One region of the Rhizobium sp. Nf11,1 genome, then DNA from elsewhere that is predicted to be linked to it. Evidence: predicted binding sites of a transcription regulator. Region 1 holds the regulator's gene; each other region holds the start of a gene.

Region 1 (7,904 bases):
GTGGCCTAAACCACGATCATGTCAGGCTGTTGAACGTTAGGCCTTGGCGATCGCATCGAAGGCCAGCAGCTTCTCAAGCAGTCGCGGCATGTCCTTGAGATAGACCATGTTCGGCCCGTCGGACGGTGCGTTGTCGGGATCCTGATGGGTTTCGACGAAGACGCCGGCAATTCCCGTCGCCACTGCCGCGCGCGCCAGCGTTTCCACGAACTCGCGCTGGCCGCCGGAGGAATCGCCCTGCCCGCCCGGCTGCGCCACGGAATGGGTGGCGTCAAAAATGACGGGAGCTCCCATCGCCGCCATGATCGGCAGCGAACGCATGTCGGAAACCAGCGTATTGTAGCCGAAGGAGGCACCGCGCTCGCACAAGAGCACATTCGAATTGCCGCTGGCGTTGAGCTTCTTCAGAACGTTCTTCATATCCCAAGGGGCGAGGAACTGGCCCTTCTTGACATTGACGGCGCGGCCGGTCTTGGCGGCGGCGATCAGAAGGTCGGTCTGACGGCAGAGGAAGGCCGGGATCTGCAGAACATCGACCACCTTGGCCACCTCGGCGCATTGCTCGGCCGTATGGACGTCGGTTATGACGGGAAAGCCGAATTCCTTCTTGAGGTCGGCAAAGACCTCCATGCCCTTTTCCAGGCCGATGCCGCGTTCAGCCGAGAGCGAGGTACGGTTCGCCTTGTCGAAGGAGCTCTTGTAGACGAGGCCAATGCCGAGCTTGCCGCAAAGCTCCTTCAGCGTGCCGGCGACCATGAAGGCGTGATCCCGGCTCTCCATCTGGCATGGACCGGCGATCAGCGACAAGCGGCCAGTATTGGAAAAAGTGACCTGGCCTCCGCCTTCGCCGATCCTGACTTCGGAATTCGTGTCGGTGCTCATCGTGTTTCCTCGAAGGCGAAGAGCGCACCCTGCCCGGGCGTGGGCTTCACCAGAATGCGATTGTTCTTGCGTGTGAATGTGATCCCGTTAGCACCCAAATGCGCTTCTGTCACGGCAAGATCGATGACGGTGAAGAGGATTGCCCGCCCCCGCAGGCCGCGATCGGCTGATGAGACAGTGGTTTCGAAATAGGCCTCCAGCCCTTCCGGCGTCATCAAGCTGATCTTTGCATTCGATGCCGCGATATTCATGCCGAAACCGGTTTTCTCCACCGCCGCCTGCCCAATCGCGAGCCCGACGAAGGCGGCGAATGCCGCCGGGTCCGGTGCACAAAGTGCGATCTCGGCAATGCCGATCACGCCATTGGCGTGCGTCTCCAGCGCGGCGCGATCTGTAGGGAACGAATTGATGCGCTGGCAAGTAAAGAGAAAGAAATCGGGGGCGCGCAAATCAGCTGCAAAGGCCAGCTTAAAGCTGCCGACGCTCTCCGAACCGTCCGGCATCCGCATCGGCCGGCTGAACTGCAACATCTCACCGGCGCTCGCGCCGTTGCTGACGAAGCGCTTATGATCGAGGTCGGCATCCTCGCTGAGGAAGGCCAGCGCAGAAAGTCCCTCCTCGCCGCAGCGGAAACGGAAGGCGCGATTGCGGGCGATGAAGACGTTGCCCTGGCGGGCCGCTGCTTCGCTCTCGTCGACACTCGCCACGCCAAGCGGCTCCAGATAGGTCTTGTCGGCGAAAAAGACGCAGGCATTCTCCGTTCCGAAGGGATGGCGCGCATCGGCGGCGACGGTGAAACCGAGCTTGCCGAGCCTCTCACGCGCCAGATCGATATTGACCACGGGCAGCACGACATGATCCAGCGGGTGCGACCTGGCGGAATGCGCGTTCATGAATATCCCTCCTGAAACCGGCAAGAGACAAGAGATGTGCGACAGCACCTCCCTCAATGCAAGACATGTGCGCCAATCCGGCAAATGAAAATAAAAATCTCCGCGAGTTGACGTGAACTTTTACGGAAATTTAGCTACTTGCGGAACACATATGGAACATATAGTGTCCGTTCTGGATTTGTTTCAATCACGGGGTCTGACGTCGATGCTCACGCGCAAACAACAGGAGCTTCTCCTTTTCATCCATGAGCGCATGAAGGAATCCGGCGTTCCTCCCTCTTTCGACGAAATGAAGGATGCCCTGGACCTCGCCTCGAAATCCGGCATTCACCGCCTGATCACGGCGCTTGAGGAACGCGGCTTCATTCGCCGCCTACCGAACCGCGCCCGGGCACTCGAGGTGATCAAGCTTCCGGAGGCCTATAACCCCAGTCTTCAGCGTCGCGGTTTTTCGCCGAGCGTCATCGAGGGCAGCCTCGGCAAGCCCCAGCCGGTCGCCGCCCCCGCTGCGCCAAAGCCGGTCGCCGACAATGGCAACTCCGTCTCCGTGCCGGTCATGGGACGTATCGCCGCCGGCGTTCCGATCTCGGCGATCCAGAACAACACCCACGATATCGTCGTTCCCGCAGATATGCTCGGCTCCGGTGAGCACTATGCGCTGGAGGTCAAAGGCGATTCGATGATCGACGCCGGCATCTTCGACGGCGACACCGTGATCATTCGCAACGGCAGTACCGCCAGTCCCGGCGATATCGTCGTTGCCCTCGTCGATGACGAGGAAGCAACGCTGAAGCGTTTTCGCCGCAAGGGTGCCTCGATCGCGCTCGAGGCCGCCAACCCGGCTTATGAGACCCGCATCTTCGGGCCCGACCGCGTCAAGGTGCAGGGCAAGCTCGTCGGCCTCATCCGTCGCTATCACTGACGCCGGATGGGCTGGAATCGGTAAAACGATCATTGCGCCAATCATAGGCGCGATGGCGCATCCATGGTCGCGACAAAGCATCGAAGGCGGTGGTGACCTCCAGGCCGGCATCGGCGAAGCGCAATTCAAGCGAACCGGTCCTGCGCAGCGTCTCGCCGGTGAAAAGCGTGCCGCCTGAACGGCAGCTATTGAAACGCAGACGGACCGAGGTCACGACGATATCGGCCGTATCGCAGGCCGGGCCGAGATAGGCGGCATTGTCGATGACGGTGACGATATTGCCATTGCCAAGTCTTGATGTGCACCAAGCCTTCTTGACGCAGGAAAAACGGTTTGCTTCACCGCCTGCGGCGGCTGCCCGCATCGCTGCACTCGCTTCGTTCTGCTGATCGCGGGAAAGCCTGACACGGCGGTCTTCTCCTTCCGGCGGAATGGCCGGACCATCCAGCATCTTCGGCGGATCATGTGTCGGCAGCACCAGCGCTCTCTGCCACTGGTCGAATATGAAATCCGGCGGGTTTTCACGGTTGGAAGCTATTGCCTCAGCCGCGACGACCGCAACCAGACTGCCATCCTCCGAAATCACCAGATCCGGCGGCCGGGGAACCGGCAGAAGCAGCACGATGAGCGTGGAGATGGCGATGATCGATGTGCCGACATGGCGCAGCCGAGTGCGCAGCAGCGTCAGCAGCAGAAAGCCTGCCACCGCCACTGCGAAATACCAGCCGGGCAAGCGGCCGATGCCGATATCACCGCCCCAGCCGGACACTGTCTTGGCAACCGCAATCACCAGATCGAGGCCGAATCCGACGACCTTCCAGAGCGGAGCGTCCAGACCGAAAGGCATGAGCAACATCGCCAACAATCCGGCCGGCATGACGATGAAGGAGATAATCGGCATCGTCGCAAGGTTTGCCGGCAGGCCGTAAGCCGTCAGGCGATGAAAATGCTCGATCGAAAACAATGCGGTGGAAAAGCCGCCGATCAGCGAGGTCAGGAAGACGCCGCCGAAGAAACCGGCGACGGCAACCACCGGCCTGATGATCGGCAGTTTCAGAAAAGCGTTTTCGCGGACACGCCTGTCCTTCCACAACTGATAGCCCGATACCAAGGCCAATGTGGCGGCAAAGGACATCTGAAAGCTCGGTCCCAATACTTCCGAAGGTGAAATGGCGATGATGATGAGCGCGGAGAGAACGACATTGCGCAGGCTGATCGACGGCCGGTCGAAGAAGACGGCAATCAGCATGATGGCCATCATGATAAAGGCGCGCTCGGCCGAAACCCCGAAACCGGAGATCAGGTAATAGGCGGTGACGGCGATGAGCGCGCCGGCAGCGGCGATTTTCTTTGTCGGATAGGCTTGGGCGACGCCGGGAAAGAGGCTGAGCAGCATCCGAAAGCCGACGAAGAAGATGCCAGCCGACAGCGCCATGTTGAGGCCCGAGATCGCGACGATATGGGCAAGGCCGGACTGGCGCAGCGCCTCCGTCGTCGCGTGCGATATGGCGCGCCGTTCGTCCGTCACCAGCGCAGCGGCAAAGGCGCCGGTGTCGTCGGGCAGGATCGATCTTATGCGGTCGCCGATGCTGCTGCGCAGCTGGTAGAGCCATTCGAGCAGGGCGTCCGCCGTCGACCTGGCCGCCTGCGGGCCTGCCTCCAAGTCGAGTTTCTCCGGCGCACCATAGAAGAAACCGTTGGCGCCGATGCCGTCGAAATAGGCACCGAAGGAGAAGTCGTTGAGCGCGGGAAGTGCGGGCCCCGCCGGCGGCGTCAGACGTGCCTTTCCGGTGATGATGTCGCCGATCTCGAAAGGCGCATCGGCGCCCCGGACGATCGCGGTGATGCGTCTCGGCGGCCGTTTCAGCTCCGGCGCCTCGGTGCCGGCGACGGCAAGAATGTAGCGCCAGCGCCCGCGCCCGTCGCCTTCCCGCCGTTCGACGCGGCCAGTCACCGTCGTCGTCACGGATGAATCGAGGATCACCGTCGAAGCCCGCCAGCTCTCGAACTGAGCTGAGAGCATGCCGCCGGCGAAAAGTGCCAGCGCCATGAAACTTGCGCGCAAGGCCGGTCGGCTGGGATCGGTGAGGAAAACCGCGGCCGCCGACACCAGCAGGCAGAGCAGCGATGCAATGAGGGGAAAATCCGATGCCGCAAGAAACCAGAAGGCCGAGCCGGCTCCGAGGAAGACCGGCGAGAACAGCAGCAGGCGGCCATGATCGGCCTCTTCGCCCAGCATGCAGGCCCCGGCACGGAGCGATTGCCCGGCGGTGGCCAGCAGCCGACGATGCAATGGGGTCTGCGACTGCGTCCTTACCGATTGAGTCACCACCGCAGGCGCAGGAAAATCTGGCGGATCGGCAAGACCGATGCCCGCTTGCGGCCGCAATTCGGCTGTCGTCGTTTCCTGCATGCCCCGCCCAAGATCACCCCGCCAGGCCCTAAGAATGCAACCTTCAAGCAAATCCGGCAAGGATAATCGATTGAAATACGAGGGAAAATCGTAAGCGGCAAAAGGCCAGTCGAATCATCGGCTTCCGCTATGCGTGCGGCTCATCGCTGCAGTGCCTAAAAGGTGATGCCGCAATGCACAAAATGCCGTCACGGTAACTTGGCATTAGCGTCACGATCATATAGCTATCGGAAAGGACGCTTAACCCCTATGGCGCTTTTGTGGCGCCACCGACATTTCGGAGGACAGCATGACGGATCAAAGCGCTACAATAAAAATCGGTGACAAATCGGTTGACCTCGCCGTTAAAAGCGGCACGATCGGCCCGAGCGTCATCGACATCGGTGCCCTCTACAAGAACACCGCTTCCTTCACTTACGATCCGGGCTTCACCTCGACCGCATCCTGTGAATCGAAAATCACCTATATCGACGGTGACGAAGGTGTGCTGCTGCACCGCGGCTATCCGATCGAGCAGCTGGCCGAGCACGGCGACTTCCTCGAGGTCTGCTACCTCCTGCTCTACGGCGAACTGCCGACGGCCGCGCAGAAGAAGGACTTCGACTATCGCGTCACGCACCACACGATGGTGCATGAGCAGATGAGCCGCTTCTTCACCGGCTTCCGCCGCGATGCACATCCGATGGCCGTCATGTGCGGCTGCGTCGGCGCACTGTCGGCCTTCTATCACGACTCCACAGACATCACCGATCCGCACCAGCGCATGGTCGCCAGCCTGCGCATGATCGCCAAGATGCCGACGCTTGCCGCCATGGCATATAAATACCATATCGGTCAGCCCTTCGTTTACCCGAAGAACGACCTCGACTATGCGTCGAACTTCCTGCGCATGTGCTTTGCCGTCCCCTGCGAGGAATATGTGGTCAATCCGGTGCTTGCCCGCGCGATGGACCGCATCTTCATCCTGCATGCCGATCACGAACAGAACGCCTCGACCTCGACCGTCCGTCTCGCCGGTTCATCGGGCGCCAACCCGTTCGCCTGCATCGCCGCCGGCATCGCCTGCCTATGGGGCCCCGCGCACGGCGGCGCCAACGAAGCAGCGCTCAACATGCTGACGGAAATCGGCACGGTCGACCACATTCCGGAATATATCGCCCGCGCCAAGGACAAAAACGATCCGTTCCGCCTGATGGGCTTCGGTCACCGCGTCTACAAGAACTACGATCCGCGTGCCAAGATCATGCAGAAGACGACGCATGAAGTGCTCGGCGAACTCGGTATCAAGGACGATCCGTTGCTGGAAGTGGCGATGGAGCTGGAGCGCATCGCGCTCACCGACGAATATTTCATCGAGAAGAAGCTCTATCCAAACATCGACTTCTACTCCGGCATCACGCTGAAGGCGCTGGGCTTCCCCACCACCATGTTCACAGTGCTCTTCGCCCTTGCCCGCACCGTCGGCTGGATCGCGCAGTGGAACGAGATGATCGAGGATCCAGAACAGCGCATCGGCCGTCCGCGCCAGCTCTATGTCGGCGAACCCAAGCGCGACTACATCCCGGTTTCGAAGCGCTGATCGCTTCAGAGCTCAAAAAGAAACCCGGTCAGGAATGGCCGGGTTTTTTCTTTTCCAAAACGTCGAGAAGGATTTCGGCGGCCTGTTCGCCGGGCGGCTTTTCCGTCTGCATGCGCTGCCAGATGAGCTCGTAGCCTTCCTTCATGGCCTTCAGCTGATAGGTATCGGCCGACAGCCTTTCCATCCAGCGTGCAAGGCTTGCGCCGCGGACGACATCGTTCAGATATTCCGGCACGACCGGGTAATCGGCGATCAGATTCGGCAGCGCGCCGGTCCAGGTCTTGATGCCCGATGTCAGCATGCGCATGATCCAGTCGACCTTATAGGCGGAGACGACGGGAACGTCGGCAAGTGCGAGTTCGAGAATAACGGTTCCAGACGCCGCCATGGCTGCATCGGCCTCGGCAAAGGCTTTCCACTTTGCTTGCGCGCCGACGACGATCTCCGGCTTTACCGCCCAGCCCGCCGTCATTTCGCGGACGAGCGCTTGCCTGTGCATTATGGTCGGCAGAATGAAGCGTGTCGGCCCATTACGGGCGACGATTTCATTCGTGGCGACCTCGAAATAAGGCAGAAGCTTCTGGATCTCGGAGGAGCGCGAGCCGGGAAGGAGCAGGATCGGGCCGTTGCCTGGCTGCCTTCCCACGCGCAGGCGACGTGTCTCCAGCAGCGCTGGGTCGGCGACTAGACGATGCCCGACATATGTCGTCGCCGGCCCATTGAGGCGCTGCATGGCTGCCGGTTCAAAGGGCAGGACGGCAAGCACGTGATCGACATAGCCGAGCATGCGCGTGGCGCGATATTCCTTCCAGGCCCAGACGCTCGGACAGACATAATTGACAACAGGCAGATCGGGTAACGCGGTGCGCACGCGCTTGGCGACGCGATGGGTGAAATCGGGACTGTCGATAATGAGAAGGATATCCGGCTTTGCAGCGACGATCTCAGCCGTGGTGCGACGGATCAGGCCAAACAGCCTAGGCAGCCGGCTCAGCACCTGGGTGATGCCCATGATCGACAGCTCGGAAAAATCGAACAGGGATTTCAAACCTTCCGCCTGCAGCCCCTCGCCGCCAACGCCGACAAGCTCCACCGGTCCGCTGTGAATCCGCTTGAGCGCCGCGATGAGATCGGCCCCGAGCAGATCGCCCGACACTTCACCGGCAATGACGGCGATCTTCAGCGGCGCCCAGTTCATTCGACTCCCCATGACGG
Region 2 (7,904 bases), on a different contig from region 1:
CGTCAGGTTCTGGATCGGCATGATGCCGGGCACGATCGGGATCGAAATGCCGGCGGCGCGCACCTGCTCCAAGTAGCGCTCGAAATTGTCGTTGTCGAAGAAGAACTGCGTCAACGCCCGGTCAGCGCCGTTATCGGCCTTGCGCTTCAGCATCTCGATATCGGCGGCCGTATCACGGCTTTCCGGGTGTTTTTCCGGATAGGCGGAAACCGAAATCTCGAAATCACCGACCGACTTGAGACCGGCCACCAGTTCCGCGGCATTGGCGTAACCGCCGGGATGCGGCTGATAGGGCGCACCGACGCCGCCAGGCGCATCGCCGCGCAACGCCACGAAATGCTTTACGCCGACCTTGCGAAACGTATCGATCATTTGATGCGTTTCCTCCTTCGTCGCACCGACGCAGGTCAGGTGCGAAGCGGTGGCAAGCGGCGTCTGCGACAGGAAGCGCGTCACCGCCGACAGCGTCGGCGCCTTGGTGGTGCCGCCGGCGCCATAGGTCACCGACACGAAATCCGGATCCCAGTCCTGCAGCTTAGCGACGGCATCCCAGAGCTGCGCCTCCATTTCTTCCGATTTCGGTGGAAAGAACTCGAAGGAGATCCCGAAGTTGCGCCCGCGTCCTTCGCTTTTCAAAGCCATATTCATACTCTCCCGGCAAATGTAGCTTCGGCGCCTTCGCTGGTCTGCGAAGCCATGAGGCGCCTCGGATCGCGCGCGAGCCAGACGGTGACCGTCAACCCCTGCCCGCCCTGCTGACCCGGATGAAGATCGACGACCTGCTCGACGTCGAGCCCGGCCTTGCGCAGCCAGTCGGACATCGCCTGGTGCGAAAAGCCGAGACGGACATGGGCATGTTCGTCGCGGAGATATTCGAGCGTGTGCGGTGCGAGATCGATGACCACGAGCCGCCCGCCCGGCCGCAGCATGCGCGCCGCTTCCGCGATCGCAATCTCCGGCTGGTCGAAGAAATGCAGCACCTGATGGATCGTCACCAGGTCGAAATCCTGCCCCTCGAACGGAAGGTTGAGGATATCGGCGTGGCGCACCGTCGCCTTGGTGATACGCGACTTGTCGAGATTGGCGCGCGCCACGCTCAGCATGTCGCGGCTGGCGTCGACACCGACAGCGCGGCGGTAGAGCCCGGACAGGAGTTCGAGGATGCGGCCGGTGCCGGTGCCGAGATCCAGCAGCGAATCGATCGGCTGGTTGCCGAGCAGCCGAATGACGGCGGCGTCGACCTCCTCATCGGCCGCGTGCAGGCGACGAAGCTCGTCCCATTCGGCGGCGTTGCGGCTGAAATAGGCCTGCGCCCGCTCGGCCCGCTGGCGCTTGACCTGCGAAAGCCGCTCGCCGTCGCGAAGGATGGTGGGATCATTCTCGGAGACGTGTCTCAGCAATGCCCGCACCAGCATGGCCGCCTTGCCGTCCTGTTTGAGGCGGAAATAGGCCCAGGCGCCTTCTTGGTAGCGTTCGATCAGTTCGGCCTCGCCGAGCAGCTTCAGGTGGCGGGAGATTCGCGGCTGCGATTGGCCGAGGATTTCGGTAAGATCCGTGACCGTCAGGTCGCCGCCGTCGAGAAGGGCCAGAAGACGCAGACGCGTGGGTTCGCCGGCCGCCTTCAAGACGTCCACCAACCCATCCAGTCCCAGCTTCAAAGGTTCGCTCATCATTGGCCCAATCAAGATATAAACATATCTTTATGTGATTTGAAAAGCGGTGGCAAGCGGCAATTCGCACTGTTCGCGAAATTGCCTGCGCAAATTGCGACAGGGCCCGAGATGAAAAAGCCCCGGTCGAACCGGGGCCTTTGCAAGCAGAAATAAAGCAGGATCAGCGCGTCAGGCGCTTGTGAGCCTGACTGCCAGGATTGAGGGCGTCGGGGCCGAGGCGGCGGATCTTGTCCTGCTCGTAATCCTCGAAATTGCCTTCGAACCATTCGACATGGCCCTCGCCTTCGAAAGCCAGGATGTGCGTCGCCAGACGGTCGAGGAACATGCGGTCGTGGCTGATGATGATGGCGCAGCCGGCGAAATTCTCGAGCGCGTTTTCGAGAGCGCCGAGCGTTTCCGTATCGAGGTCGTTGGTGGGTTCGTCGAGCAGCAGAACATTGCCCCCGGCCTTCAGCATCTTGGCGAGGTGCACGCGGTTGCGCTGACCGCCCGAGAGATTGCCGACCTTCTGCTGCTGATCACCACCCTTGAAGTTGAAGGCGCCGCAGTAGGCACGCGAGTTCATGTCGAACTTGCCGAGCTTGATGATTTCGGCGCCACCGGAGATTTCCTCCCAGACCGTCTTGTCGGCGGCCAGCGCGTCGCGGCTCTGGTCGACATAACCGAGATGCACGGTCTCGCCGATACGGATCGAGCCGCTATCCGGCTTTTCCTGGCCAGTGATCATCTTGAACAGGGTCGTCTTGCCGGCGCCGTTCGGGCCGATGATGCCGACGATGCCGCCCGGCGGCAGCTTGATCGACAGGTCGTTGATCAGCGTGCGACCCTCGAAGCCCTTGGTGATGCCTTCCAACTCGATGACCACCTGGCCGAGCCGTTCGCTGACCGGGATGATGATCTGCGCGTCGCCGGGACGCTGCTTCTCGGCCGCCTCCACCAACTGCTCGTAGGATTTGATACGCGCCTTCGACTTGGCCTGGCGAGCCTTCGGGCTGGAGGCAATCCATTCCTGCTCGCGGCTGATCGCCTTCTGGCGCGATGCCTCTTCGCGGTTTTCCTGCAGCATGCGCTTGGCCTTGGCCTGCAAATAGGCGGAGTAGTTGCCTTCGTAAGGGATGCCGCGGCCGCGATCGAGTTCGAGGATCCAGCCGGTGACGTTATCAAGGAAGTAGCGGTCGTGGGTAATCATCATCACGGCGCCGGGATAGTCGCGCAGATGCTTTTCGAGCCAGGCGATGGTTTCGGCGTCCAGATGGTTGGTCGGCTCGTCGAGCAGCAACAGATCCGGCTGCGAGAGCAGCAGGCGGCAGAGTGCGATGCGGCGGCGCTCACCCCCGGACAGGCTGGTGACCTCGGCATCGCGCGGCGGGCAGCGCAGGGCTTCCATCGCCATCTCGACCTGGCTTTCCAGATCCCAGAGGTTCTGGCTGTCGATGATGTCCTGGAGCTTCGCGCCCTCTTCCGCGGTCTCATCCGAGTAGTTCATCATCAATTCGTTGTAACGATCGACGATCGCCGTCTTCGCGGCAACACCTTCCATGACGTTCTCGAAAACCGTCTTGGTGGGGTCGAGTTTCGGCTCCTGCTCGAGATAGCCGACTGTGGCACCCTCGGCGAGCCAAGCTTCGCCGGTATACTCCTTGTCCTGGCCGGCGATGATGCGCAGCACAGTGGATTTACCGGCGCCGTTCGGTCCGAGGATGCCGATCTTGGCATCCGGGTAGAAGGAAAGGTGGATGTTCTCCAGGATCTTCTTGTTGCCATAGGCCTTGTTGAGGCCGGACATATGATAGATGAATTGACGTGCCATGCTGCGCTGCTCCGGGCGGGAAACTTCGTTTCGTGCCGCTATGTAGGCGAAACAGCGCCTATGAGCAACGCCGAAACCCGTTTACGCCGGATTCCGATCAGAAGCCCGCCGCATCGACAACGCCCTCGTCACAGCCGAACGAGGTTTTTCCCGCTCCCTGGATCAGATCGGCAAGGCCCGCGCTTTTTGCCGATGCCGTTCCCGCATCAGCAGACAGGCCGATCGTCAACTCGCTGATCACCCTGACATTGCCGGCTCGCCGGCAGCTCATCTTGACGCGCTCGCCCGCACCCGGTCCGAAGCTCTTGTCGAAAGCAGCCTTGATCGCCTCGGCCCTGACCGTCTTGCCGATATTGGCGGCGAAGAGATCGCGCACGGCCGATGTATTGAGCGCATCCACCAGATGGACGCCGACGCCGAAATAATCCTCCACGCTCATTTTCGTGCAGGTGCCATGCTTTATCCATTCGTGCCGTTCGAGGCCGGACTGCGTGCCGGGCATCGCCTTTGCAAGCGACGCCTGCGTCTCGGCCGAAAGCGTGACGTCAGGCAATGTCTCCCATTTGCCGTCCTTGTCGGCAGCCTTCTGGTCGTCGCTGACGCCGCAATAATCCTGCCGCATCGGCCACAGGCCGTGCAGCGAGAAATTCGTCGCATCATGGCGCTCGCCGGTCTGGCTGGCGCATTCGGGCTTCTTCTGGTTCGTCTGGCAGAAGGCGGGCTGCCAGCTCGCAGCAAGAATGAAACGGGTACGGCCCTCGGCCTCCTGCGCCACGGCAGCGCCGGCAAGGATCATCGACACGGCGAATGTAAAGGTACGCAACTGCATGCTGCTCATTTCAACCCCCAAAGAAGAACAATGCAGGAACAGATAAGCACAAAGAGTAAACGGCAGCAACCCTGAATCGCAACTATCCTGGAATTTGTTATCGACTGCGCGTCGTCGGAAACAGTCGGCTGTTCCGGGAAGCCCTGTTCTCGAGTTACGCACGGACGCTGTCGCACTTATGGCTGCAGAATATTCTGCTTAAATCGATTCCGCTTTAAGAAATTATGCAGTAGCGATCTGCTCTGCTGCGGCAGGGAGGATCCGGATGTTTTCTGATACGCAAAGGCTCGCCATAGGGGAAGCGTCTCTGGCCTATCATCATGCCGAGGCCATCCACCCGGCACGCGGCATCCTGTTGATATCGCATGGCTTGGCGGAGCACTCGAAGCGATATGGCCGCTTTGCCGATGCGATGGCGGCGCGGGGCTATCAGGTCTATGCCCATGATCACCGCGGCCACGGCGAGACGAGGGCTCCCGACGCGCCGATCGGCCGCTTCGCCGGCCGGAATGGCGTCGACCGGGTGATCGGCGACGTCTTGGCCATGCGCGCCCATGCGGCCTCGCGCCATACCGGCTTGAAGGTGATCCTGCTCGGCCATTCGATGGGCGGCCTCATCGCGCTCAATGCCGCCGTCACCGCTCCGGCCGACTTCGACGCCGTCGCCGTGTGGAATTCGAATTTCGCCGTCGGCCTTGCCGGCAGAGCCGCCCAGGCGATCCTGCTTGCCGAGCGGATGCTGAAGGGCTCCGACGTGCCGAGCGGCCTCCTGCCGAAGCTCACCTTCGGCGCTTGGGGAAAATCGATCCCGGACCGCCGCACCGAGTTCGACTGGCTGTCGCGCCATGCCGATGAAGTCGACAAATATATCGCCGATCCGCTCTGCGGCTTCGATGCTTCGGTCTCGCTCTGGCTCGATCTCTTCGAACTGACGTTTCGCGGACCGCAGAAGCTCCATCTCGACCGCCTACCGCGCGACATGCCGATCCATCTGGTCGGCGGCGGCGAGGATCCGGCGACGGAGCGTGGAAAAGCCATCCTCTGGCTGGCAAACCGTTTGAAAGCCCAAGGCTTCTCTCATATCAACGTCCAGATATATCAGGATATGCGACACGAAACGCTGAACGAGATCGGCGCCGACGCGGCGACCGCCGCCTTCGCGCACTGGTGCGACGAGGCACTCGCAAGATCCTGAGCCAGAGAGATTCCATCATGAGCAGCACTTCCGCCCGCCCCGCTTCGTCCACCTCGGAGGTGACGACGGGGCTTGCGCTGATGTTTCTTTCGGTGATGTTCTCGCCGCTCATCGATATCTTCGCCAAGCTTGCCGTCGTCACCATCCCCTCCGCCGAGATCACCGCCGGCCGCTTCCTCGTGCAGGCGCTCTGCATGCTGCCGATCGTGCTATGGCGGCGCAGCTTTACCGATTTCTCCTGGCGCCAGAGCCTGTTCCACGCCATCCGCGGCTTCGTCATCACCGTGTCGATGATCTCTTTCGTCACCACGCTGAAATATATGGCGGTCGCCGACGCGATCGCAATCTTCTTTATCGAGCCGATCATCGTGACGATCCTCGGCGGCATTTTCCTCAAGGAGACGATCGGCTGGCGGCGCTATACCGCCTGTGGCGTCGGCTTTTTCGGGGCGATGCTGATCATTCAGCCGAGTTTCGAGGAGGTCGGCTACATCGCGCTCCTGCCTGTCGTCAGCGCGCTCTGCATTGCGGCCTTCGTGTTGATGACCCGCGTCCTCTCGCACAGGGAAGATCCCTGGTCGATGCAGTTCCAGATGGGCATCTGGGGCTTGCTCTTCTGCGCCCTCCTGCTTTTCGTCGGCGAAGGAAGCGGCTCCGATCTCTTCGATCCTGTCATGCCTGCAGGCAGCGCTTGGTTCTACGTCGCCGGCGTCGGCGCCATGGCCGCGATCGCCGGCATCCTCGGCGTCTATGCCTTTCGTGCGGCACCGGCGTCGACGCTGGCGCCGCTGCAATATTTCGAGATCGTCTCGGCAACGATTTTCGCCTGGCTTGTTTTCGGCGATTTTCCGGATGCGATCAAATGGCTCGGCATCACGATCATCATGGCCTCGGGCTTCTACATCCTATGGCGCGAGCGCCGCTTTGCTTCAAAGCCCGTATCCGATACATCTGAGGTGACGCTGGCGCCGTAGACACCGACGGGAGGAACATGACCGAGACCGCGACGAACAAACCGCCGCTTGCCGGCATCCGGGTAATCGAGCTTGCCCGCGTGCTCGCCGGCCCCTGGGCGGGCCAGATGCTTGCCGATCTCGGCGCCGACGTCATCAAGGTCGAAAATCCCGACGGTGGCGACGACACCCGCCAATGGGGACCGCCCTTCGTCGAAGGCGCCGACGGCGAAAATCTCTCGGCCGCCTATTACCATGCCGCCAATCGCGGCAAGCGCTCGATCACTGCCGACCTCAAGAGCCCTGAAGGCCAGGATCTCGTCCGTCGTCTCATTGCCACCGCCGATGTGGTGATCGAGAATTTCAAGGTCGGCGGCCTCGTCAAATACCAGCTCGATTACGACAGCGTTCGCAAGCTGAACCCGAGGCTCGTCTATTGCTCGATCACCGGCTTCGGCCAGACCGGCCCCTATGCCGGCCTTGCCGGCTACGATTACATCGTCCAGGGCATGTCCGGCTTCATGTCGATAACCGGCGAACCGGATGGCCAGCCGATGAAGGCGGGCGTGGCGATCGCCGACATCTTCACCGGCATCTATGCCGTCTCGGCGATCGAGGCCGCCTTGATCCATGCGCTGAAGTCAGGCGAAGGCCAGTTGATCGACATGGCGCTGCTCGATGTGCAATCGGCCGTGCTCGCCAATCAGAACATGAATTACCTGATCTCCGGCGCCGCACCGCCCCGCCTCGGCAACGCCCATCCGAACATCTCGCCCTATGAGGTGGTGCCGACGGCCGACGGTTATCTCATCCTTGCCGTCGGCAACGACGGTCAGTTCCGCCGCCTCTCAACCATCCTCGGCCTGGAGACGATCGCGGATGACGAGCGTTTCTCCACCAACAAGGCCCGCGTCGCTAACCGCGGCGAGGTGCGCCGCTTGATCTCCACCGAGACGCTGAAATGGCAGAAGGCGGATCTCCTGAAGGCCTGCGAGCAGAACGCCGTTCCATCAGGAGCAATCAACACGATCGAGGAAATGTTCGCCGACCCGCAGGTCAAGGCCCGCGGTCTGCGCATCGACCTTGCCGATGCCGCCGGCACCGTCATCCCCGGGGTCAGGACGCCGGTGGTACTGTCGGAAACACCGTTGCACTACACGAGGCCGAGCCCGCGCCTCGGCGAACACAGGGAAGAAATTCTGGCGGAACTCACCGAGCTTGAGAGGAAGGCATCGTCATGAAGAAGGTATCATTATGAAAAAGACCGGCGGGGAATTGATCGTTGAGGCGCTGAAGGCAAATGGCGTCAAACGCCTCTCCTGTGTGCCCGGCGAGAGTTTCCTCGCAGTTCTCGACGCCTTGCGCGATAGCGATATCGACGTCCTCGTCTGCCGGCAGGAAGGCGGGGCGGCGATGATGGCGGATTGCTGGGGCCGGCTCACCG
Region 3 (7,904 bases), on a different contig from region 1:
GCATCCCCCCAGCTCAATGAGATGAAGAACTACTACCATGTTCACTCTAAGTTGTGTATCTCGCCCGCAGACTTTTTTCGGGCGAAAGCAACCGCTAGCTGCCGCGTGCCCCCCGAGCCTTGCGTCGAACGACAATCGAACGACCGGATGTCGGCAGCGCTCCTGGAGGCAGCCGATCTCGTCCGGACTCTGTGGGTTGCCCTCTACAGCGGCGTCCGGATCAGCACGATCTTCGGGAACTAGACGGGCAGGTTGCAATACCTTCACCCAGGCTGTCCGGCTCTTTAGCGTGCCGCCGACTGCGCCAGCCCCCATACACAGCTTTGTCCCATATCCTTGTTGAGCCGCCCCGCGGCGGCCTTGATGGACGAGGGCGGCCACCTTGCTTCCTCCGGTAATCCAAGGATGCTATCGTGTGCCACCTCAGCCATCATTCATGCAGCGTAAGAGGGAACGCCATGACTGCGGCACGGCCAATCGGTTCGGGAATCCCGCGTATCGGCATACTGCTCGCAGGTGACCGATCATATCCGAGCTTCGCCGCCTTCCGCGATGGCCTGAGCGCGCTAGGGTATATCGACGGTCAAATGATCGAAATGGAAGCACGTTTTGCGGAAGGCCTATTTGATCGCCTCCCAGGCTTCGCCGAGGAGTTGATTGCTCTCGGGGTAGACGTCATCGCCGTGATCGGCGCAGTGACGTTCCAGGCCGTCCGTCGCGCAACTTCGGATATCCCTATTGTCTTCGCGGTCGTGCTCGATCCCGTCGCCGCCGGTCTGGTGACCGATGCGGATCGGCCGGGCGGAAACGCCACAGGCGCAACCAACTACGACCCGGAACAGGCGAAAAAACAAATCAGAATCCTCAAGCAAACCGTGCCTGGCCTCTCCCGGCTGGCGATCCTCGGGGATGCAGGCGTGCCGGACACGCTGCCGAACCTCTATATGGCGGAAGCCAGGGCTGCGGGATTGTCTCCCCAGATGGTACTGCTGAAGGGATCCGAAGACATCGAGGAAGCCTTCGCGACTTTCACCGGCCAGCAGGCAGACGCCCTGCTGTCGCTCGAAGTGCCGCGCACCAGCACTTATGGCGCGAGGATCATCGAAGGGGCGGTATCCGCACGGCTGCCGACGATGTTCGGCAGAGACCTCGCCCGCTACGAGCCGGTGCTCGCCTACGGCACGAGCCTCGCAGCCGCAGCGCGGCAGATGGCCCGGATGGTGGATCGCGTACTCAAAGGAGCAAGGCCGGGCGACATGCCCATCGAATGGGTCAAACAACCCGAGCTGATCGTCAACCTCAGCGCTGCCCGAAAGATTGGCATTCCCATTCCGCCGGAGCTGCTCGCAATCGCGGATGAGGTCATCGAGTAATAACCGGCGGTCAGCTCCTCCTGCGAGCTGCCGGATCGGAGATTGCCGCCTTTCGGCAGGCGGGGCAGGATCTTCGGCATTGAACCGACGACGCCACCAACGCTTGCGGCGACTCGGTCCCATCGCTACCTTGAAGGTGCTCCCGCCATAGCGCGCCGTTGCAATGAGCTGCCTTCACGCTCAGCGACCCTCCGTGGAGCATATTTCTCCGGAATATACGAGGAACTGACGATGCTCGCTGAACGAGACAACATAGCCGAAACAAATCCCGTGGACGCAGCGATGGCATGGCACGGCGGCGACCCACGAGCCACCATCGAAGCCCTTCTTCAAGATCGTATCCGGCTCCAGGAGCAACTTGCCACCGCGAAGGCCTGCATGGGAAAAGGCTATACCCGCGGATGGATGCCCGGCGCCGATTTCGAGCACTGATGGTTCACACCCCAGAAAGCAGTGTCCCATCATTCGTCGCCGAACTTGTAAGGGCCGCGAACGAAATCGAACGGCTGACGCCTTCAGAAGTTCGGAAACTGCTGTTCCGCGCGATAACGACAGTGGGCGATCTCCGGGAGCGGTCGGAATCCCCGCGAGCGGGACCGGACACGACGCAATCGTCGGCCTCAACGCGGTTGCAGATCACATAGAGCGACAATCGAATGAGCAGATGTCCGCAGCGCTCCTCGAGGCTGCCGATCTCGTTCGAACCCTATGGGTTGTCCTCGACAGCGGCGTCGAGATCACCACGATCTTCAGGAATTAGGCGCCTATTCGTTCGGCAAGGCGGGCAATCGGATCCAGTCCACAAGAGACCCCGCCGACCATTAAGCAAAGTTGCAAGATCAGGTTGAAATCGAGACCTCGAAGGCTCTACTTTCCGACGGGTCTGGGGAGCTCGCATGTCTGTCATCTGCCGCGTAATCATCGCCGCTGGCCTATCGATGGCCGTCGCTTCGCAATCCTTTGCCGACGAACCCACGTCCTCGGGAACGGGTTTCGCGGTCACAGCGGACGGATGGATTCTGACCAACGCCCATGTGGTGCAGGATTGCGGACGTATCGAGGTGAAGGGAAAGGGCGATGGCGCGGATCCGCGCATCGATGAGACCAATGATCTGGCGATCGTGAAGATCACGGCCGGCGAGCCACTAAAGCCGCTGGCATTCCGAAAGTCTGCAACAAGGCTCGGCGAGGACATCGTTGCCGTGGGATACCCCCTGGCAACGTTGCTCGCGGATTCTGTGAAGATCACCACGGGCAACGTGAACGCACTCGCGGGGATCCGCAACGACACCAGATACATCCAGATCTCGACACCAATCCAGCCAGGCAACTCAGGTGGCCCTGTGGTGGACCGCAACGGATTCCTTCTTGGGATCACGAGCGCGACATTGTCCAAGAAGATCGCAGACGATATCGGTATCACTGCTCAGAACGTGAATTTCGCGATCCGCGCGTCGGTTGCCGAGTTGTTCCTGCAGTCTCAGAGTGTCGTTGATCAAGCCGCTGATACAACTGAGAATGCGACAGCCTTGTCGACAGCCGATATTGCTGATCGCGTCACGCCGTCGGTCTTCCAGATCTTATGCTATCCCAAGGCCGACGCGCGCGTAGCCTTCACACCTCAGACGCCCAATTCTCTCCAGACCCAGCCTCCGGCAAACTCTGTCAACCTGCCCTCGGCCGATGCGGCTGCCGCTCGCGCGTCGCTCGAAGTTCCTCGGGCTCGGAGCGGCTTCGTGCGTCACCCCAAGGGAATAGCGCCGATCAAATCTGCGGCCGACGGGGATGCGAAGACGATCGGAGAGGCGCGAAACGGAAGTCCCGTGGAGGTCACTGAACTATTAGGCGACTGGTATCGCGTCACCGTCGGAGGATTCAGTGGGTATATGCACTACTCGTGGGTGCGCGTGAACGAATTCGAGGAACCTGCTGGCGACGGACGCTTCGTGCAGGTCAAATCTTTCCGGACACTCGAAGACGCCCGCTCGTTCATGAAGGCCTCGTCGGTTCCGCTCGCGGCACATCTGGCAGCGAACGGCTGGATCGCCGTGACACTGCATGACGTCTATGGCGAGCAGGAAGCGAAGGACCTGTCAAATGCCCTCAAAACCCACGGGCTCATCGCGAAGGATGCCATGGTGACTTTCGGAAATACCTACGTCAGGAAGGTCTGCTGCGATTGACATCAATGAGAGGACTGACGAGGTGCGAGTGGGTGTGCCACATGGTTCGCGACATCGATGAGGTCCGCCGGACACTGAGCTGGACAAGGTCGCGAGCGTCCCCGATCACTCCTTCGCCTCCGAGAGGTGTTGAAGTGGAGGGCGCGTTGAAGGGAGCTTGCGGCACGAGCTTGTTTTTGGGCGCCGCAGCCATCTTTCTATCGATAGCAATGGCGGCACAAGCTGCGAACACTCCCTGCAGTGGCAGGAAGGGCGGTATCGCAGGATGTCAGGGTGACACCTTCATTTGCAATGATGGGTCGGTCTCCGCGAGCAAGCGATCATGCTCAGCGTACATGCGAGGCGCCGTTGGCGTTCTGGGTGGCAGCACATCACACATGTCTCCCGTCGTCGGCGCGGATTGTTCCTGTCGATCCGGAGCATATTGCACAGGTTCGAGGGGAGGTCGGTATTGCATGACCGACGGAGGGCAGAAGAGCTACCTGCGAAAGTGATTGTGCGTTTTGGCCGAAGTGAGGAGGAGCTGAGGTTGAGAGCGGTTCTGGGAATCGACGCCGCTTGGACGGAGCACGAACCGAGCGGGGTGGCCTTGATTGTCGATCTTGGCTCCGGCTGGCGGCTCGTCGAAGCGGCCAGCTCCTACACTGCCTTCGTCTCTCACAAAGATGCTGATCCTATTGTTCGCCATCGAGGCTCGCTTCCGGACGCGCAGTCATTGCTCGCGGCAGCGCACGGAAAACTCGGCGGGACTGTCGACTTGGTTGCGATCGACATGCCTCTGTCATTGACCCCAATAATCGGCCGCCGCGCGTCGGACAACTTGATCTCCTCTGAATACGGCGCCAGGCATGCGAGCACGCACACGCCCAGCGTTACGCGCCCGGGAAAGCTTAGTGATGAGCTCAGGGTCAGGTTCGAAGCTGCCGGATATCCGCTCGCGGTATCCGACCCGAGCGGCCAGGCGCTGCTCGAGGTCTATCCGCATCCCGCCCTGATCGAATTGGCTTCGGCCGATCGCCGGCTGCCGTACAAGCATTCCAAAAGCCGCAAGTACTGGCCGGGCGAAGGCCCTGCTGCCCGGAGGGAAAACCTACTCGAGACCTGGAGGCGAATCCTCACGCTGCTGGATGCTAGAATCCAAGGCGTGGGGGATGCCTTGTCGCTACCGGCTTCGGATGCACGTGGTTTCGAAATGAAGGCATTCGAGGATGCGCTCGATGCCGTCGTCTGCGCCTGGGTTGGAGCCTGTGTCATGGATGGACGGGCGAGGGCATATGGGGACGGGGCGTCGGCGATCTGGGTGCCCCTGCCTGATTGAGACCAGCGACTATCCTTCGCTCCATGAATATTGAGCCGAAATTCACAAAATCTGCAATCCGAATTGTTGACAATCTCGTTCGGCCATTTCAGTTTTTACGCGACATGAAAAATCGTGAGAAAAATGGATAGTAAGCGCGAGAAATTCGTTAAGTTGGCAGAGGGCAGGACACAAGCTGCTCTCGATGCCATCCGCAAGATCGGCAACCTTTCAAACCGTCGGGCCTACGAGTTCGATGACGGTGATGTGAAAAAGATCGTCAAGGCACTCCGGGACGCCGCGTCTGAACTCGAACGCAAGTTCGGAACCTCCGGCGCGTCCGAGAAGGACGTTTTCAAACTGTAGGATTCAGAATGAGCTATGAGCGCCTGACGATCGAAGACGATAGGTTCCTGATCAATCGGATGATCGGGCAGGCTCCGCGTCACACGGTTGTCCGGGAATTCTTCATGAACGCCCAGGAGAGCGCTTCGCTTGCTCCGGACGGGCGGCGCATCGTCCGCATTTATCCCACGCTCATTGACGGCGTCCGAAAACTCACATTCTGGAATACCGGACCCGGCATGAGTGCGACCGAACTAAGGACGGCGACGAATATATCGGCTTCCATTAACAAGCAGATGTCGCTGAAGGGCAATTTCGGGATCGGGGCTAAGGTATCCGGCCTCACAGTTTCTCCTGCTGGCATACGCTACCGCTCGTGCAAGAACGGTCTCGTCCACCAGGTTACGATCGGATACGACGACGAAGCAGAGACGTTCGTCCGGTTCACCTATGACATCGAAGGAAGACAGGAAGCCGTCTTCGATGTCGGCTATACGCTGCGCCACACTATGGACCTGTCCTCCGACTGGACTGAGGTCGTCCTCATCGGTGAAGACGACGATCATGACACGGTATCTGAACCCGTCGGGAAGGGGATCAGGGTCGATCGGAGCTACGTCGCCACGCAAATCTTCCGGCGTTTCGCAGAGTTCCGCCCCGGCGTGAAGGTTGTAATCGACGTGTCGATGACGAAAGGCGGCGGCAAGGACGAGACGGGAAGGACAAGGACTCTCAAAACGTTACAAGAGGTTGTTCCAGCACTTCCGAAAGCGGAATTCGTGCCGTGCCCCGAAACCGGGATCAGTATCCAATACATCCATGATCCAAAGCACCAGAGTTACAGCCATTCAATCAGCGCCTTGAATAACCCTACGACGTCTTCGACGACGTTCTGCGCTCTCGTGCATAGGGGAGAGCGCTACGACTTCCGCACTGGCAAGAAATGGTCTGCGGTAGCGCCAAACTACGGAATTCCCTTCGGCTCGACCGTTCTTACCGTTGAGATCTATCTTCCCGACGACGACGCGCTCCCCAACCAATACCGCGATGCGCTCATGACGGTCGATGAGCGGAATCCCATTTCCACGGACGACTACGCGGGCAGGGTGCGTGAGCTCATGCCTGAATGGGTGAAGGATGTGATCCGCGAAGCTCACCCGCCGCGCGACGAAAACCTCGATGATCTTCAGAAGGATCTTCAGAAACTTCTGGACGAATTCCGTCTTCCGACGACCACGTACGTCAAGTCGCTGAAAGCTCCGGATCGCACGGACGATAGTGATCTCGGCCTCGATGAAGCACGGTCGGCAGCCGTTGAATCCATCGATGACGAAGAGGATCGATTCCTGCGCGGCGAAAGGAACGGCGGGCAGCGCGCGACAGAGAAGAAAGTTCGCAAGGCGCCCGAGGGAGCCAAGCTCTCGAGGGAGGCGCAGGCCCTGGAGAGAGCGCCGACCATCGAAATCCTGGATGACCCGACAGAGATCGACGAAAAGCAAATGAAGGGGCGAGCCGGACGCTACTACAAGGATGCCCAGACCTTGTTCATTAACGGCCTCTATTCCGCAGTCGAGCGCATGACGGCGGAGCTCGAAGTCTTTTTCGCTGGTCAGTTGGAAGCCGAGGAATTGAGGAGGATCATTCTAAGGGCGGCGCAGCGTTCGATGGCTTTCCGCGTAGGCAAAGCGACCTGTTTCGCGATCAGCAAACGGCTTGTCGAAGGATGGTCGCTCGAGGACCTTGATCGGGCTACCTCGCCGGAATCGCTTTCTCTCGCTGCCGACGACTATCGGCAGAGTATGATGGCCGCGCGGAAATGGATTAGTGCCGAACTCAAGATCCAGGGTCTCGCCCCGGAAGAGATTGAGGCGGTCTGAATGAAATCATGACCTCGGATTCATGCACTTGCCTTGCTGCTCGGGCCATTGGCACGAAATCAACGGGCCTATGTCCGCATTGGGGCACCGATCCAATCTACGCGACCATTCGGCAGTCACTAAATAATCGCCCAAGTTGCTTTCTCGCTACTGGACCATCGACCCAACTTTATGCATCAGTTGCACCCATGGGGAATGAGGTGAATTCATGCAAGCTGGCAATACACATGCAGCGGAAAGTTCCGAGCAATCGATCTTCGACAGCAATCTCTCAGTAGAGGCAAAGATTGAACGAGCACGAACAGAGCTGCTCGACCTATCAGCAAGAAACAGACTCCTGAACGTTCCCCGATTCTCCAAAAGCGCCAAGACGATCGACATCGTGGACGAGAAATCAGCCGAGATCTTTCGGGTGCTTGTCACTGAAGGCAAGTCCATGACTTTTTTGGCTGGAGCCAAGGGAAGGGATCCGAAGGACGGCGAGGACGCCGAAGACCTGATTGAGCTTGCGCTGCCCGATGACGACGACCGCGATGAGAGCGGCCGTCTGACACGGCATTCGGATACTAAGCTTCAAACCAAGATGACCCCGAATGCGCTTCAGAAGCGGTTGCTGGATCTCTACTTCGATGCCCGCACTCTGGAAGAAGAGCAAGGCGTCAACATCCTATTCCTCGGGCTCGGCACGCTAAAGTGGATCGACCCCCAGAACGCGGAAAACATCCGTTATGCGCCCCTCGTTCTCGTACCAGTCTCGCTTATGCGCGGCAGCGCGGCTGAACGCTTTAAACTGAAGGCACGTCCTGAGGACTTTGCATCCAACCTGTCG
Region 4 (7,904 bases), on a different contig from region 1:
AAAACACCTGCGTATTCTCGACCGCGTGAGGATAGTCTCGGAAAATCCTGGATACTTCACGTGCATCCTTGAGAAAGCGCTCGGCATTGGGCGCCAGAAGGAATCCGGCTTCCGAGATCTGCACATGTTCCCGGATCGCGATCACGATATCAGAAAGCGACCGGCGATCGGGGTGATGGTAGAGCGGCTGATTGGTTGCAATCAAGGGCACACGGTTTCGGGCGGCCAGCATCGAAAACACCGCAAAGGCCTGCCGGTCCCGCCCGTCATAGGCTGGCGACAACGCCATGAAAAATCCCTTGCGGAACCGTTTGCGAAACCGCTCCAGATAGTCTTCAAGCACCGGCTGGCGGGCAGGATCGCTGATAAGGCTCCGGTCCGGAACGAGCGCGAGCATCATCTCGTCGCCCCATTCCATGAGCTCTGCTTCTGTCAGAATGCAGGCGCCCTTGACTGCCTCTTCTTTCAGATTGCCCGCGCTGAGGAGACGACAGAGATTCGCCCAGCCCTGCCGATTGCGGGGATAGGCAAGAATATCAGGCGTTTCATCGGAAAAGACGAGTCGGGCGCCCGGCTGAATCCGGATAGGATCGAGAATCTCTTCTCTTTTCCCTTCCTTTGCTGCCTGAGCTAAAATCGCATCTCTGTTTTTATATCTCTCCTCAAGCTGCTCGGCCTGCGCATGTGCCCTGACGACGCCGGCAACCGAATTGCGGTCCGCAATGCCGAGACCGCCGAGTCCGAGGTGAGCGGCCTGCACGACCATCTCCTCCGGGCTGGAGGCACCTTCGAGGAACGAGAAGTTCGTTCTCGTGCCGATTTCGAAGAATGCAGGCTCGGCCCTCATGCAAAGACCCCATGCATGAACCAGCGTGGATCGGGTTTTTCACCATAAAGACCCTGACGATAGATCCAGAAGCGGTGTCCAGACTCATCCTCTATTCTGAAATAATCGCGCGTCTGCGCATCATCCCCATCGATCCACCATTCCATGGCGACCCGTTCCGGTCCTTCACTTCTTGCTACCTGATGTTGTGTCCGCCGCCAGCGGAAAGTCTGCGGTGGACCCTCCGGCACTTCAGCAAATGCGACCTCAACGGGCTCCGGGTTTGCAAAGAGCCGCAGAGGGCGCTCCTCACGAAAAGGAAGCGCGCTGTCCTGCTTCACTTTCTGCAATGCCGGTAGGCTCTCCATTGCCGGTACCGCGATCACGGCCCGCTCCGGCACATGGCTTTCCCGAAGTTGGAAACTTTGCAGGCAATCCCGGCCAAGACGGGCCGAAACGCGGTCGACGAAGGTTGAAAGAGAGATTTCATCCTGCCGGTCACCTTCAAAATCGCCCTGCGTGTCGTTGAACGGGTCATGCCGCAGCACATTCAGGCGCAGGATCTCGAAACCATAGCCGGCATCGATATCGTCATAAATCGCATGCAGCCGTTCGGAAAATAACCCTGCAACGAGCTTCGGCTCGCGAAGCGGCCGCGAAGCACCGACGGAAATGCGGAAAACCCTGCCGTCGACACGAAACAGCACTAGCTCGAACACCCGCCCGCCGGCACCGCGCGCTTCCAGCGACGGCTTCAGCGACACGGCAATCTGCCCGGTGACGGCAAGGATCTGTTCTTCCGTTCCGATCGGCTCGATCAGACGACGTTCGGACGAAAGACTGGCCACGGGACGCCGGGGCGAGATCGGCTCCTCCTCGCGGCCCAGCGCCTGGTCGAGCCGCAGAAGCAGCGCCTGGCCAAAACGGCGGGTGAGCGGCGCCCGCGGCGCATGAATGACATCGCCGACATATTTGAGCCCGAGCTTTTTCAAAGCCTCGACGATCTGTTCTTCCAGGCGCAAGGCCGCGACAGGCAGCGGCATCAAAACATGTTCCGTCTCCTCGTCTTCCACGATGCCGCCGTTTCCGAAACGGGAGACAGCCCAGGAAAGGCCCGGCGTCGATGAGACCGCACCTCGTGCATCGAGCCCCATATGGAAGAGCCGCGACAGAATATCCTTGAGAAGAGCTCTTTCCCCGCCGAAGAGGTGAGCGCAACCGGTAATGTCGAGAAGCAGCCCATCCCTGCCATCGAACGCCACCATCGGCGTATAACGGTCGCACCAGTCGGCAATGGCTTCCAGAAGCCGGCGGTCGGCCGCAGGATCTTCTTCCATGACATCGAGCGCCGGATACATGGCGCGCGCTTCGGCAACGCCTTGATCCTTCCGCAATCCCAACCTCTCGGCGAATTCGTCCAGCGCCGTCAAACGCATGGCGTTGTTGAGCTTGCCGCAACAGACGAGCGGCGGTTCTTCAGGACGCCCTTTCGAACGCCAGGAAAGCCCCCAGCGCTTGCGTGCGATGCGATCTGTGGCCAGATGCGGGAAGCTGAGCGCCAGAATGCGCTGATTTTTCGCCTGGAGACCGAGTGAAGCTTGGTTTGTCGACGGCAAGAAATTCGCGTTCATGGGGGCTCCACTCCAGAAGGAAGGAGAATGGAGCCGGATGTCGGCTCTTCTCCAGCGTGAGACGGAAAATCGGGTTACCGATGCTGCCGGCTAGCTTCGATCCGTCCGGTAACGGCCGCAGATTCGACGGCGCCGGCTCGACCCGAAGGCGCAAAGCAGCACTGCTCGCTTCCTCCGCGCCGGCTTGACGGATGAGGAAAAGCGGACGGCGGGCGGCACGCGCCCTGAGGCTAAGCCGACGGCTTTCGGTCAGACCGAAATGCAGAGGATTGCCACGCACCTCCATGACGACGGCAGAGAAGGCTGCGCTTTCAACGGCAGCTTCCGCAAGCCAGAGCGCATCCTCCAGCTTGCGCGGCGCGGCATGGAAAAATCGCTCCGGCTTCAATCCGAAATCCTTAAGCCCCGGGGCATAAGGCCGGCCTGCTTCCAGCGCGCCAACCGCATCGCCGATCCAGAGCAGCGGCAGAAACCTCCCGGCATCTTCCTCTTGTTTCTGCATCCACGTCACAACAGCCATAGCCAGGCCGCTTGCCGCCCCAGCATCGCGGGAACTTGCAGCGCGAAATTCAATGATCGCGTCGAGCGGCAGGCCAATTGGCAGGCGAAGCCCGAGGTCGTTCCGTTCCTGAATCTCTCCGGTCTTTTCCGAAGCTATGGCTTCTCGCTCCGCTGCCGCAAGCGCCGGCGCAGGCTTTCCTTCTAGCTTGGCGATGGTTTCGCGGAGCGCAAAAAGCCGCTCGCGCGCCAGGGCGTTCTGCGCCATGGCGTTTACTCCGTCGTCTTGTTCCTGTTATGTTCTTATGGATTCCAGAGAGCTGAAGAAGAGTCAACAATCATTTTTTATGAATTTATTCCTGCCTTTGATTCCGCACTCGAAAATCGGCGGCAAAGGTTCTATATGGGCCCGCAAAGGAAGGAATATTCATGGCCCGCGTAGACCAGAGCGATGATTGGCAGGACCGCCATGCGCCGACGATCAGCACCTTCGAGTCGCTGGCCATGGAGGCTTACAGCCATCTACCGGATGAATTCCGCCAGCTGACGACCAATCTCACCATCGAGATTGAGGATTTCCCCGATGACGACGTTTTCGAGGATATGGCGCTGGAAACGCCTTTCGACCTGCTTGGCCTTTTCGAAGGCAGGGGAATTTCGGAGCGTTTCACCGTGGAAACCGGCGAAATGCCGAACCGCATTCGCCTCTACCGTCGCCCCATCCTCGACTATTGGGCCGAGAACGACGAGACGCTCGGCGATATCATCACTCACGTCCTGATCCACGAGATCGGCCACCATTTCGGGCTGAGCGATGAGGATATGGAGCGGATCGAGGCCAGCGCCGAGGAAGCCGCCGAGCGCTGAAACCGTGCGTTCGGCAGAACGCGCTATTGCTCGGAGAGCTTCATCTCCGGATCGTAATCCTTGCCTTCGACAGTCTTGACGACGGCCTGGCCGCATTGCATCGCGCCGGTTGCGGCATTGAAGGCATAGGTCGGCGAACCCTCCAGCGACCAGCCCTTGTTGAGGGCGGCGGTGACCTTGTGGCAGAAGGAAGCGTCGTCGGGACCGGTCAGGAAGCGGTAGAGTTTCATCAGGCGGGCTTTCTTGCAGAAATCAGACGGGCTTTATGAACCAGAGCTTCGGCCTGGACAAGATGCAGCCGCTCGATCATCCGGCCGTTCGCATTGATGACGTTGAGGTCTTGGGCGGCCGGATCGGCAAAGGCTGATATGATTGCCTGCGCTTCGGCAATCTCTTCCGCGCTCGGACCGAAATGCCGGTTGGCGGCCGCAATCTGCGCGGGATGGATCAGCATCTTGCCGGAAAAACCCATAGCGCGACCCTGCCCGCATTCGACGTCGAAACCTTCGCCATCCCGGAAATCGTTGAAAACGCTGTCGAGCGCATCAAGCCCATAAGCCTTGACCGCGAGAACGACCTGCATTAGCCACGGCACGAGAAAGCTTCGCCCCGGCTGCGGCAGGACGCCGGTTTCCTTGCGCAGGTCGTTGAGGCCGACGACGAGGCAATCGAGCCGCGCCCCCGGCATGCGGCCGGTTTCGGCGATCGCCCCGACGTTCAGCACGCCGCGCGGCGTTTCGATCATTGCCCAGATGCGCAGCTCCTCTGGCACCTGCGCATCTGCCAGCAGATCGCCAATATCGATGACATCCTGGGGTCCATCCACTTTCGGCAGGAGAACGGCGTCGGGCAAAAGCGCCTTGACCAGCTCGAGATCCGCCGCCCCGAATCCGGATGACAAAGAATTGATACGAATGATCCTTTCCTTGCCCTCGAGCGGCTGTCCGCCAAAAAAAGCATGCAGATTTTCCCGCGCTTGGCCCTTGCTCTCGGGCGCGACGGAGTCCTCCAGGTCGAAAATAACCGCATCACAATCAAGGGAACGGCTCTTTTCGAGCGCCCGCAGGTTGATGGCCGGCACACTCAGCACCGAGCGGCGCAGACTTGAGGAACGCAGAGGTGTGGTTTGCTTCATCAGCCATTAGTGCCAAGCTTCGCAAAGCCCGGCAAGACAACAAAAAGCCATGCTTGCCTTGCAGAGAGGAAAAGGAAGGACCACATTCCTTTCTGTAGAAAGGTTTCAAACCCATGCAGAACATTCGCTCCATCTTCTTCATGCTGGCCGGCGCCACCTTCTTTGTCGCCATGCTGCTTCTCACCTTCTCGGTGACGCTTGCCGTCGGCGGCATCCTGACCGTGTTCATGGTCGGACGCGCGCTTTCGATGAAGATGAAGCCCGCTCCGGTGCGCGCCAAGGCAAACAACGGCAAGCCGGAGATGCGCGTCTGGAACGACGGCCGCGGCACGATCATCGATCTCTGAGATCCTGCTTTCAAAAATATTGGCCGCCACTGTCGGATCATGCTTCCGTGATACGTCTTTGAAGCAGCCGGGCATTCAGCCGGCGCTCAAAAACGATGGAGGACGAGCATGGATACGATGGAAGACAAACCGGCCAAGCTGCCGCCGGTGAAGAATGGCCTGCTGCCCTACCTGACCGTCGATGGTGCGGTGAAGGCCGCGGAATTCTACAAGAAGGCCTTCGGCGCCGAAGAGGCCCACAGGGTACCGGTCGATGAAAGCGGCCGGACGATGCATATTCATCTCTATATCAATGGCAGCTCCCTCATGCTGGCGGATGCCTATCCCGAATACGGCCATCCCTTCAAAGGCCATGAAGGTTTTGCCATCCAGCTTGTTATCGACGATATCGATTTCTGGTGGGATCGTGCCGTGGCCGCCGGCGCCGAAATCGTCATGCCGGTCGAACTGATGTTCTGGGGCGATCGCTACGGCCAGCTTCGCGATCCGTTCGGCGTCCTCTGGGGCTTGAACGCTCCGACCAAGTAGCGGACACGCGCAACGGCGGGCCACGCGAAACGCCGCGTGGCCGCCATTTTAGAAAGATTCTCCTTCAATTCGGCGAAAAACTGGACTAGATGCACATTCAGGAAAGTACATTTGCTGAAATGGAGCATGGGTCATGGATAAATTCGTGAAGCTCACGGGCGTTGCAGCGCCCCTGCCGGTCGTCAACATCGACACCGACATGATCATTCCGAAGGACTATCTGAAGACCATCAAGCGCACCGGCCTCGGCAAGGGCCTTTTCGCCGAAGCCCGCTACAATGAAGACGGCTCCGAAAATCCCGATTTCGTGCTGAACAAGCCGGCCTATCGCGATGCCAAGATCCTTGTCGCCGGTGACAATTTCGGCTGCGGTTCCTCGCGCGAACACGCTCCCTGGGCGCTGCTCGATTTCGGCATCCGCTGCGTGATCTCCACCAGCTTCGCCGATATTTTCTACAACAATTGCTTCAAGAACGGCATCCTGCCGATCAAGGTCAGCCAGGAAGATCTCGACAAGCTGATGGACGACGCCTCGCGCGGCTCGAACGCTATCCTGACGATCGATCTTGAAAACCTCGAGATCACCGGCCCCGATGGCGGCTCCATCAAGTTCGATCTCGACGAGTTCAAGCGCCATTGCCTGCTGAACGGCCTCGACGATATCGGCCTGACCCTGGAAAAGGGCAAGGCGATTGACGAATTCGAAAAGAAGAACGCCGCGTCGCATCCCTGGGCGGCTTAAGCTATTCAATTACTTGCCGATCGAGCCGGGCCTTCGCCCGGCTTGGCCTGCCCAACATAATCCTTAATTCAGACGATCGGGGCACCTGCCCCTCATGCGGCTGCCGCCACCTTCTCCCCGCAAGCGGGGCGAAGGTATGCCGCACCGTCTTCCTCAGCCTCAACGCTGCGTTTGCCGCGTCCCCTCGCCCCGTTTTACGGGGAGAGGGTTAGGGTGAGGGGCAGCTATCGGGGCACGAACCGAACCTAGCTCGGCATTTCTTTGATCTCGATCAGAGAAACTTCTTCTTCCAGAGCCTCAGCTTTTCGAGCGACACGCCGATGCCACCGCAGACTTCCATCAGTGGATTGTCAAAGCGCTGAAGCAGCCCGGCATGCACATCGGCAATGGCAAGGGCGGCACCGCAGGCCGGCTCCACGAGGATGCGATGCGCATCGGCAAATTTCAGGCAGGCGGCAACGGCATCGCTATCGCTGACGACAACGCTTTCGATCGGATGCTGCTTCGGTAGATCGAAGACATGCTGCGCCACCTGCCGTGCACCGAGCGACGTGGCAATCGAGGTGATGGCGGGAAGGGTAACGCGCTCGTTTGCCTTGAGGCTTGCGTGAAGTGACGCCGCCCCTTCGGTTTCAACAGCGATGACGGGGACACCGGAAAGGCCGTTCCGCTTCAGCCCTTCGACAATGCCGGCCAGCAGCCCGCCGCCGCCGACGCTGGTGACGACGCAATCGAATGTCGCACCCTTCGCAACCACCTCATCGATCAGCGTGGCATGACCATCCCACAGAAGCGGATGGTCAAAAGGGTGCACATAGGTCGCCTTGCGGCTGCGGGCGAGTTCGACCGCGTGGGCATTGGCTTCGTCGAAAACGCCTCCGTGGACGAGGACACTCGCGCCGATTGCGGCAATCGACTGCCGAACATCGGCCGCCGTCGTCTCCGGCACGACGATCGTAACCGGCACGCCGAGCGCCCGGCCGGCATAGGCCGCGGCAATGCCGGCATTGCCGCCGGAGGCGCAGAAGATCTCGCGCGCACCATCTTTCACCTCCTGCTGGCACAGCCGGCCGACGCCGCGCAGCTTGAAGCTGCCGGAAGGCTGCAGCGCATCGAGCTTCAGCCAGAGCGGTTTGCCGCTGGCGCTATAGCCGGGGGATGTCCGAACCAGGGGCGTGTCGAGATGGAGGGGTGCTGAAGCCATGCAAACATCCAAGAAATAAGTGAGACGACGGTTCTAATCCGTTTGCCGGCACAGGAGCAACCTTCCTGACCTATAGGCCCGCGCTTTCAGACGGGCAAGGGACGCTGTTATGCTTTCAATCTCTGA

What was found. The regulator LexA, encoded in region 1, represses DNA repair genes until DNA is damaged. The targets are predictions, from matches to a motif close to TGTTCNNNNTGTGTTCNG.
Region 2: a site for LexA is predicted at 4,336-4,353, ahead of ACQ7C1_RS11170 (ribonuclease T2 family protein). Genes of this name have one in related genera too.
Region 3: a site for LexA is predicted at 1,583-1,600, ahead of ACQ7C1_RS18455 (dehydrogenase). Genes of this name have one in related genera too.
Region 4: a site for LexA is predicted at 3,243-3,260, ahead of ACQ7C1_RS21695 (ImuA family protein). Genes of this name have one in related genera too.

What each region holds. Positions count from the first base shown of each region.
Region 1 is NZ_JBOBHU010000017.1:36,853-44,756, reverse strand. Features, by position in the region: gene kdsA (3-deoxy-8-phosphooctulonate synthase) at 37-882, opposite strand; gene ACQ7C1_RS22750 (VOC family protein) at 879-1,775, opposite strand; gene lexA (transcriptional repressor LexA) at 1,981-2,697, shown strand; gene ACQ7C1_RS22740 (ComEC/Rec2 family competence protein) at 2,678-5,110, opposite strand; gene gltA (citrate synthase) at 5,400-6,689, shown strand; gene lpxB (lipid-A-disaccharide synthase) at 6,718-7,887, opposite strand; gene ACQ7C1_RS22725 (LpxI family protein) at 7,884-7,904, opposite strand, start outside.
Region 2 is NZ_JBOBHU010000006.1:40,639-48,542, reverse strand. Features, by position in the region: gene metF (methylenetetrahydrofolate reductase [NAD(P)H]) at 1-642, opposite strand, end outside; gene ACQ7C1_RS11180 (ArsR/SmtB family transcription factor) at 645-1,670, opposite strand; gene ettA (energy-dependent translational throttle protein EttA) at 1,834-3,483, opposite strand; gene ACQ7C1_RS11170 (ribonuclease T2 family protein) at 3,581-4,321, opposite strand; gene ACQ7C1_RS11165 (alpha/beta fold hydrolase) at 4,578-5,507, shown strand; gene ACQ7C1_RS11160 (DMT family transporter) at 5,525-6,481, shown strand; gene ACQ7C1_RS11155 (CaiB/BaiF CoA transferase family protein) at 6,499-7,701, shown strand; gene ACQ7C1_RS11150 (thiamine pyrophosphate-binding protein) at 7,715-7,904, shown strand, end outside.
Region 3 is NZ_JBOBHU010000012.1:20,396-28,299, reverse strand. Features, by position in the region: gene ACQ7C1_RS18460 (ABC transporter substrate-binding protein) at 459-1,373, shown strand; gene ACQ7C1_RS18455 (dehydrogenase) at 1,605-1,805, shown strand; gene ACQ7C1_RS18450 (trypsin-like peptidase domain-containing protein) at 2,270-3,556, shown strand; gene ACQ7C1_RS18445 (DUF429 domain-containing protein) at 4,086-4,874, shown strand; gene ACQ7C1_RS18440 (hypothetical protein) at 4,998-5,219, shown strand; gene ACQ7C1_RS18435 (hypothetical protein) at 5,228-7,075, shown strand; gene ACQ7C1_RS18430 (DUF3320 domain-containing protein) at 7,284-7,904, shown strand, end outside.
Region 4 is NZ_JBOBHU010000015.1:107,927-115,830, reverse strand. Features, by position in the region: gene ACQ7C1_RS21705 (error-prone DNA polymerase) at 1-847, opposite strand, end outside; gene ACQ7C1_RS21700 (Y-family DNA polymerase) at 844-2,352, opposite strand; gene ACQ7C1_RS21695 (ImuA family protein) at 2,303-3,223, opposite strand; gene ACQ7C1_RS21690 (metallopeptidase family protein) at 3,385-3,822, shown strand; gene ACQ7C1_RS21685 (DUF1737 domain-containing protein) at 3,846-4,052, opposite strand; gene ACQ7C1_RS21680 (HpcH/HpaI aldolase/citrate lyase family protein) at 4,052-4,957, opposite strand; gene ACQ7C1_RS21675 (hypothetical protein) at 5,071-5,304, shown strand; gene ACQ7C1_RS21670 (VOC family protein) at 5,413-5,832, shown strand; gene leuD (3-isopropylmalate dehydratase small subunit) at 5,966-6,574, shown strand; gene ACQ7C1_RS21660 (pyridoxal-phosphate dependent enzyme) at 6,846-7,778, opposite strand.